Regions from separate parts of the Chryseobacterium sp. DZ-32 genome, predicted to be linked through region 3. Evidence: riboswitches for the same ligand, from Rfam matches in the RefSeq annotation. Region 3 holds a riboswitch; each other region holds the start of a gene.
What was found. A riboswitch is a leader RNA that binds a small molecule or an ion and turns the genes downstream of it on or off. The one in region 3 is predicted to bind cobalamin.
Positions count from the first base shown of each region.

Region 1: it holds a riboswitch for cobalamin, as region 3 does, so the genes downstream of both, AC59HC_RS04520 (TonB-dependent receptor plug domain-containing protein) here and AC59HC_RS15650 (acyl-CoA thioesterase) in region 3, are expected to answer to the same signal.
Region 2: it holds a riboswitch for cobalamin, as region 3 does, so the genes downstream of both, metE (5-methyltetrahydropteroyltriglutamate--homocysteine S-methyltransferase) here and AC59HC_RS15650 (acyl-CoA thioesterase) in region 3, are expected to answer to the same signal.
Region 4: it holds a riboswitch for cobalamin, as region 3 does, so the genes downstream of both, AC59HC_RS18945 (TonB-dependent receptor plug domain-containing protein) here and AC59HC_RS15650 (acyl-CoA thioesterase) in region 3, are expected to answer to the same signal.

Region 1 covers NZ_JCAIOM010000003.1:174,071-176,273, forward strand. The annotation lists gene AC59HC_RS04515 (transporter) at 1-587, shown strand, start outside; cobalamin riboswitch at 680-864, shown strand; gene AC59HC_RS04520 (TonB-dependent receptor plug domain-containing protein) at 974-2,203, shown strand, end outside.
Region 2 covers NZ_JCAIOM010000005.1:37,659-39,861, reverse strand. The annotation lists gene AC59HC_RS06815 (Lrp/AsnC family transcriptional regulator) at 1-363, opposite strand, end outside; cobalamin riboswitch at 559-744, shown strand; gene metE (5-methyltetrahydropteroyltriglutamate--homocysteine S-methyltransferase) at 918-2,203, shown strand, end outside.
Region 3 covers NZ_JCAIOM010000013.1:117,670-119,872, reverse strand. The annotation lists gene AC59HC_RS15660 (ATP-binding cassette domain-containing protein) at 1-165, shown strand, start outside; gene AC59HC_RS15655 (hypothetical protein) at 196-996, shown strand; cobalamin riboswitch at 1,031-1,211, shown strand; gene AC59HC_RS15650 (acyl-CoA thioesterase) at 1,328-1,711, shown strand; gene AC59HC_RS15645 (HD domain-containing protein) at 1,769-2,203, opposite strand, start outside.
Region 4 covers NZ_JCAIOM010000019.1:70,992-73,194, forward strand. The annotation lists gene AC59HC_RS18940 (T9SS type A sorting domain-containing protein) at 1-754, shown strand, start outside; cobalamin riboswitch at 892-1,069, shown strand; gene AC59HC_RS18945 (TonB-dependent receptor plug domain-containing protein) at 1,101-2,203, shown strand, end outside.

The DNA.
Region 1 (2,203 bases), on a different contig from region 3:
TGCAGGGAGATATTAGAATCAATGGAATAGGAGATTTAAACCTGATGGGAATTTACCAGCTGATGAGCTCTAAAGATAATTTCCATCATCTGAGTGGAGGTTTGGGCGTGAAAATTCCACTTGGCAAGTTTGATGAAAAAGGAGCATCCGGTGTCAACCCTAGCTTTCAGCTGGGAACCGGAAGCTGGGATTATCAGGCCGCTTTGAATTATAAGTTTCAGAAAAATAAAGTAGCCGTATTGGTCAATACAGACTATATGATCAAAACAGAGAATAAGAAAAATTACCGTTTTGGAAACCAATGGAACTATGCAGCAACGGGTTTTTATCAGGTTGCAGGAAATGAAAAATCTATATTCTCTGTAAAAACTGGAGTTCAGGGAGAAGTCTACGCTCAGAACAAACAGTTTGATGAGGCACTGCCGAATACTGCTGGTAGCGCTTTGTACGGAAAACTGGGATTTGAAGCCTCTTATAAAAAGCTGAGCCTGGGAAGTGAAGTCATGCTTCCCATGTACACACGCCTGGCGGGAGGAGATATTGAAGCTCAATCAAGATTCAGTATTTTTCTGAATATTGGAATTTAAAAAGAAACCCTTGTTGAAATCATGTTAAAGCTCCTTCGGGAGCTTTAATTGTTTATAAATCATTATTTTAGTTGGGGATTAGGAATAATTATTTATCTTTGCCGGAATTTGGTGAGCCGTAAAAAGCTCTTAAAAGGGAATCCGGTGAAAATCCGGGACAGACCCGCTGCTGTAAGCTCCGCACCAAAGTTTTTGAAGAATATATCCACTGTTTTTTAATGGGAAGGATTTCAAAAATGGAGTAAGTCAGAAGACCTGCCAGACAATAATCGTTTGACGCTTTCGTGGAATAAAGCTTAGGACATCAATGATTCTGTGCAGTGACAGCTGTGCTTTGTCGTTGTATTCTTATACCCATTAGCGTCTTCATTACCCTAAATGAGCTAATGGCGGCAAAACTAACTACTTCTGCAATTCATAAAGCTGTTTTCACAATATTAGTGTTAACATCTCAACTTGTGTTTTCCCAAACTAAGAAAAAAGACAGTCTTCAGGAAGAGACCATTAAAGGAATCAATCTTTATAAAAAGAATTTTAAAGAAATCCTTCCGGCACAAACGCTGCAGGGAGAACAGCTGGAAAGACTGAACAGTCATTCCGTTGCAGATGCACTGCGGTATTTTTCAGGCGTTCAGATTAAAGACTACGGCGGATTGGGTGGTTTGAAAACCATTAATATCCGAAGTATGGGAAGCCAGCATGTAGGGGTTTTTTATGATGGAATTCAATTAGGAAATGCTCAAAACGGACTGGTAGATCTGGGAAGGTACTCTTTGGATGATCTGGAAGAAATATCGTTGTATAACGGACAGAAAAGTGAAATTTTTCAGCCAGCAAAGGACTTTGGCTCTTCGGGGTCTATCTATTTACAGCCTAAAACACCCGTATTTAAAGGAAATAGAAAAACCAATTTGGTGATAAGAGCAAAAAGTGCATCTATTGATCTCTTTAATCCTTCATTCCGGTTGGAACAGAAGATTTCAGACAAGGTTTCTGCCAGCTTCAGTGGCGAATTTATGCAGAGTGACGGAATTTACAGATTTCGGTATGCGAAGAAATACCCTGATGGGCAACAGGCCTATGATACCATTGCAAAAAGACAGGACTCAGATATCAAAGCAAAACGTTTTGAAACTTCTCTCAACGGAACTTTAAATAACGGAAGCTGGAATATCCGTGGCTACGGTTATATTTCAAACCGCGGAATGCCGGCACCCATTGTTAACGGGCGCTTTGAAGGAAGAGGAGCGAGACTTTCCGATGAGAATTATTTTGTACAGGCTAATCTGAGAAAAAAACTGTTCCCGAAATTTGAAACACAGCTTAAGGCAAAATTTGCCTACGATTATACCCATTTCATGGACACAGTTCGTTCGCAGTCTATTATTTATACCGATAACACCTATATCCAAAGGGAACTTTATCTTTCCTCTTCCAATATTTACTCAATCACTCCCAATTGGGATGTCAGCCTGAGTGGAGATTTTCAGTATAATAACCTGGATGCCAATCTGGATAATTTTTCTTATCCTACCCGCTACACTACATTGGTAGCATTGGCAACAACCTATCAGTGGAACAGATTCAAAATTATGGGAAGCCTTTTAGGAACCTTT
Region 2 (2,203 bases), on a different contig from region 3:
ATCCTGATAATGCTTCATATCCCGCACCTGCACTTTCAGAAGGAAATCAAAATCTCCGGAAATATTGTAACATTCCGCAACTTCTTCAATTTCTAAAATTTCTTTTACAAAATCATACCCCACAGACCGGTCATGAATTTTAAGTTTGATCTGGCAAAACACCGTAAATCCACGGTTCAATTTTTCAGCATCAAGAACTGCCGCATATCTTTTAACAAAACCTTCCTGTTCAAGCCTTTTTACCCTTTCGAAAACCGGTGAAGTAGAAAGGTTCACTTCTTTAGCGAGCTCTTTAACGGTAAGTTTGGCGTTTTTCTGGAGGAGCCTGAGCAGCTGTACATCCTTATCATCGAGTTGTTCCACAGAATATTATTCTTTTAAATGATTAAAACAGTCAAATATAAAGAATTATATGCTTTTATTTTTACTTTATGAAGTTTAATTTGCTTAATTATTTGTTTTATATTGTGTTTTTATTCTGTATTACTAATTTTACACAAAATTAAAAACTTTTACTGACAACCTTTGTTAAAGGTAAAAGTACAGTTCTTTACAGATACTTCATCAAACAGGAAAGGTTTTACTTAAGGTAGATTAATAGGGAATCGTGTGCAAATCACGAGCTGTCGCGCAACTGTAAGTAACCCACCAAAAGTTTCTGTCCTTGCAGATCCACTGCCAAAAGCGGGAAGGATGACAGAAACTGTTACAAGTCAGGAGACCTGCCTTTACTGAATTGACAATGCTTTCGCGGGCTGAAGCTTTGGGTCATACAGATGATATATCAGATTTTGTATTTTCTTATGAAGGGAAATACATTGTCTGCTATGTCACTATTTTCCTGAAACTTTTTCTGCAAAACATAACGAAGCATTTTAAAGAACTTCCCAATAAGTTTAATTAAAAAGTTTAAAAAAATGCAAACTCACATTCTTGGCTATCCGCGTATCGGTAGCAAAAGAGAACTCAAAAAAGCCTGCGAGCAGTACTGGTCAGGTAAAATCCTTTTGGAAGAACTTCTGAACACCGGAAGAACTCTCTGCAGTCAAAACTGGAATATCCAGAAAGAAGCAGGAATAGATCTTATCCCATGTAATGATTTTTCATATTATGATCAGGTATTGGATATGAGCCTTGTAGTAGGTGCCATTCCAACACGGTACCATGAAGTGGTGCTTAAAAAAAACAATACTGAGCTGGATCTTTACTTTGCCATGGCGAGAGGCTATCAGAAAGATGGATTGGATATCACTGCCATGGAAATGACCAAATGGTTCGATACCAACTATCATTACATCGTTCCGGAATTTTATAAAAATCAACAGTTTAAGCTGAGCTCAGATAAAATTTTCAATGAATTTGCAGGAGCAAAACAAGCTGGAATCAATGCGAAACCGGTTATTATCGGACTGGTTTCTTATCTGTTATTAGGAAAAGAAAAAGAAGAAGGATTTGATAAACTGGATCTGGCCGGAAATCTTCTTCCTGTTTATACAGAGATTTTAACCAAACTTCAGGAGCAGGGTGCAGAATGGATCCAGTTTGATGAACCTTTTCTGGCATTGGATTTAACAGAGAAAGCCAAAGAAACTTACCGTTATGTGTATGCCGAAATCAGAAAACGTTTCCCGAAACTGAAATTTATTGTGGCTTCCTATTTTGACGGATTAAAAGACAATACTTCACTTGCCGTTTCACTTCCTGTCAATACATTGCATGTTGATCTGGTTAGAAATCCTGAGCAGCTGGATGATATTCTGAATGTTATTCCGGACAGTCTAAACCTTTCATTAGGACTGGTTGACGGTAGAAATATCTGGAAAAATGATTATGAAAAATCCTTGTCTTTCATCAGAAAAGCTGTTGAAAAATTAGGATCTGAAAGGATTTTCATTGCACCATCATGCTCATTGCTTCACTCACCTTGCGACCTGGATTTTGAAACCAATCTTAACCCGGAAATTAAGAACTGGCTGGCTTTTGCCAAACAAAAAGTGGCAGAAGTTGTAATGCTTAAAGAGCTGGCTTCCGGAACGGAAAATGAACAGATTTTTGAAGCATTTGAAGAAAATAAAAAAGCAATTGAGAGTAGAAGAACTTCTTCTCTTATCCATAATAATGAAGTGAAGCAAAGAGCCAATGCTGTTACTGAAAAAGATGCTCAGAGAATAAACACCTTCAAAATCCGTAAAAAAGAGCAACA
Region 3 (2,203 bases):
ATCATTGAACAGTCTGCGTATAAGGGATTCATTATTTCTGACCATAATTATCAGGAAGTTCTTGATATTTCACACCAAATATTTCTTTTGCGTGAAGGCTATCTGAAACAAATACAAGATTTAAATGAACTGCAACGGTATAATTATCTTCCGAAAAGCATTTAATTTATATATTTGAGGGATCAAAAAAATTTCATGATGACTTTCATAAACAAAGTATTCTATTTATCTGCTTTCAGTATCTTATCTGTTGTCTTTGTAAAAGGACAAACTAAAGTTCCTTTTGGAGTGGTAAAAGCTGAGGAAGGATATGCCAACGTACGTGTACATAAAGACGACTACCGAAAAATTGTTGATAAGATCCGTATGCGCAAAGGTGATGTATTTGTTTATGTAAAACCGGCTCCGGGAGAAACAGAATGGATCTGGATCAAATATCCTGAGAAACAGGATGACGACAAGCCTTTTGTGCGTTATGAAACTCTTGATAAAGAAGGAATGGTGAATAAAGGACGTATTGCTTATGTAGACCAGCTTCCCGCCTATACTCCATCCAAATCCAAAAATGGAAGATCCCTTATTTTTACCGATAATTCCGATCCTAAAATCCCTACCGCCCAAAGAAGCAAAGTAGTCATTGATATTTACCCTTCCAATGCAGGATACCGTAAAAAGGAAAAAGATGCAGATGGAAAAATTCTTACGATTGATAAAGTAAAACCATGGGGAATTGGAAATGACCTTCCTGAGGGAATGACCGAAATCAAATCCATCAGAGTACAGCAGCCCGGAAGAGGATCTGTTTTTGTAAGGGAAGCCATCAAAAACATGTTCCAGCCTACCATGGATTTTGAGAACATCGGGGTAACTTCTCTCGACAATGATAATATTTTCCTTTATATGATCAATGGTTCAGGGGAAAACAGATATACAACACTCTGGACAATTAAGAAGGGAAGAGTAATCAGCCAGATTATTTATCATAATCCGGAATAAATTCATTATTTTTGCATTCGAAAAGTTTTTACGCTTATTCATCACAGAAATTGGTTCTGCATCACTGCAGATTAAAAGGGAACCGTGTGAAAATCACGGACTGTCGCGCAACTGTAAAGTAACTGAAGTCTTTATCAAAGATCCACTGTGCGAGGCATGGGAAGGAGATAAATGATGTTACAAGTCAGGAGACCTGCCTTTTTCTTAAACATGTAACTTTCGCGATTTGAAGTTGTATTGATCTGATGGATTGTTTCAGGAATTCTATAAGTTCCTGTCATTATTCTGTTGTTTTAGTATCATTTCATTTCGCTTTAATTAATAATGATATATGACTACAGAAGAAAGAATTGAAGCATCCGAAACCAGAATCTTTAAAGCGGTTTTCCCAAACACAACCAATCATTACGATACCCTTTTTGGAGGTACTGCCATGCAGCTGATGGACGAAGTAGCTTTTATCACCGCAACCCGTTTTGCCAGAAAAAGAGTGGTAACCGTGAGCAGTGATAAGATCGATTTCAAAAAACCTATTCCTGCCGGAACTATTGTGGAACTGATCGGGAAAGTTTCCTACGTGGGAAAAACCAGTATGAAGGTTAATGTTGAAATTTACACTGAACAGATGTACTCCTATGAAAGAGAAAAAGCTATTGTCGGTGATTTTACTTTTGTAGCCATCGACGAATTCAAGAAACCAATCCAGATACTATAAACAATAAAGCTTCGGGCGGCCTTTGGCCGCCCGAAACTTTAAATATTTTCATTGACATTATTTCAATACCTTTTCTGTTTCCAGACTTCTGTTCAGTAAAAGTTCAAAAGCCTCTCCCATTTCGTCCGATGCTCTGCTGATTGCATTTTCAAGCATATTCCGGATCTGTCTTTCCGTCACTCCGGCTTCTGTCCAGCTCTTTCCTGTAGTATGGGAATTTAAAATAAACGGCATAATTCTATCGATTCCACAGGCAAAAATAGCATCCGGAGTTTTCTCTTCTTCAAACTCCAGCCACAGGTTAAAAAATTCTGTACGTAAAGGCTCATCCAGAATTCCAAAGATCTTTTGGGCTGAAGCTTTCTCTCTTTCAAACTTTCCGACCATAGCTTTTTCATCAAAAATAAAAGTGTCTCCGGCTTCTATTTCCACAAGATCATGAATGGAAAGCATTCTTATCACCCTTAACAAATCAATATCAGCACGGTTTTT
Region 4 (2,203 bases), on a different contig from region 3:
TGTAGGCTGGCAGGATGAATCAACTGGAACAAGAAGCGGAGCAAAATGGCAGGATGGAGTGGAAAGTTTTATTACAGATAATAATGGGAATCATGTAGGAGAAGCAGGAGGAATTTCTGCTGACGGAAATACAATAATAGGTTCGGCAAATCCTAATCCTTATGTATGGAATGCTGTGAGCGGACTTACTTATATAACGCATCCTAATGCTTCTTTCAGCTTCAAAGGAGGTGCCACCGGGATTTCTGCTGATGGGAAAAAAGTGATCGGGTATTACAGAGCATTTGGGGCTCCTCCCATGTCAGGAGAAGGCTTTATCTGGACCTCTGCCGCCGGGAGAATTAACCTGAATGATTATGCGGCATCTTTAGGAATTGCCACTAATGGAGTAACAATGGGACTTCCTCTTGCAATTTCACAGGACGGAAAGAAAATTGCCGGGTCAGGGACGAATGCTTCAGGGCAGATGATTGCTTTTTACCTGGATACTTCTGAATTTTTATCGGTGAGTGATGCTGTGAAAGAGAAAAACAATATAGGTATCTATCCTAATCCAGTGGCTGACATCCTGTATTTTAAAGGAAAAGGAAAAATAGAGAAAGCAGAAATTTATAATATGGTTGGACAAAAGGTAAAATCATTGGATACTGTAGAAGGACAGATTGATGTTTCATCCCTGTCAAAAGGAGATTATATTTTACAATATTCAGTAAAAGGAGTACAACAGGAGCCTTATAAATTTATTAAAAAGTAACATATATAAATAGTAAAGTAGTGGGATGAATGGCTGTTTTCAATATTGAAAGCGGCCGTTCTTTTTTGTGTATATAACAAAAGGATAGCATATTTTGTATAGAAAAGTCTGGTTTTTGGCAAATACATATAAAAAACTATCTTTGCAAAAATTTTGGTTTCCAGTATTTTGGAATGAAAAGGGAATCGGGTGTAACTCCCGGACTGTCCCCGCAACTGTAAATCGCAACACAAGTTTCTGCAAAACGCCACTGTGTAAAAACGGGAAGGAGCAGAATGCGAAAGTCAGGAGACCTGCCAGGATTATAATTAAAAACATATTGCTTTCGGAGGAAAAGTAAAAAAGTATGGATATAAAAAGATCTTTAGTACTGCTTTTTTCATCTTATGGGTGTTTTCTTTTTGGACAAGAGAAAACTATTGACACTATTTATGTCTTCGACAACCAGATGAACAGGGTGAAACTTTTTCATCCCGTAAAAACAATTACAACAGAAGATGCTGAAAAAAACTCCGGTAATCTTTCGGAGCTTCTGAGGTTTCAATCGCAGGTTTTCATTAAAGAAAATGGCCGTGGTGCTGTTTCTTCGCCTTCTTTCAGAGGAACAACTGCCCAGCAGACTGCATTCGTATGGAACGGAATTAATATCAATTCTAATTTTTTAGGCCAGGGAGATATCAATAATATTGCTTTGTTCGGCTATGATCAGATCGGTATCAAAGCGGGTGGAGGAAGTGTAGTGTACGGAAGTGGTGCCATCGGGGGAAGTATTCACCTGAATAATACTCTTGATTTTAATAAAGGCTTCCATGGTTCTTTATTCTCTGAAGTGGCTTCCTTTAATACCTATAATAACTTTGTAAAAGGTTCTTACAGCAATGATAAGTTCAGTTTTAAAGCCTCCGGAAATTATTCTGTAAGTGAAAATGATTATAAGGTAAGCGATCTGAATTACATCAACAGAAACGGGAATTATTACAATACGACGTTCAATGTAGGAGCATCCTATAAAATTACAAACGATCATAAGGTTTCGTGGCAAAGCCAGTTTTTTGATTCTTCACAGCATTATCCTGTATATGAGGAAACGGGAACAAAAACAAAATATACAACTCAAAGTGTAAGAAGTCTTCTTTCTTGGGACTGGAACAAAGCGAAGTTCAGTAATTCCCTTAAAGCAGCCTATACGGAAGAGAATTTTCAGTATTTCGGTTCGTTAAACCAACCTAAATCCAGTGGAGGAACCGGGAAAAATTATATCTTTAAAAATGATTTTAATTATTTCCTGAATTCAAAATGGAATTTTAATATCATCGGAGAATTTCAGATTAATAAAGGAGAAGGGTACGAGAGCGGAATATCCAATGTCAGCAGGAATATAGGTTCTGTTTCAGGATTATTGCGGTATTTTGCAACAAAAGATCTGCGTTTTGAAGGAGGATTCAAAAA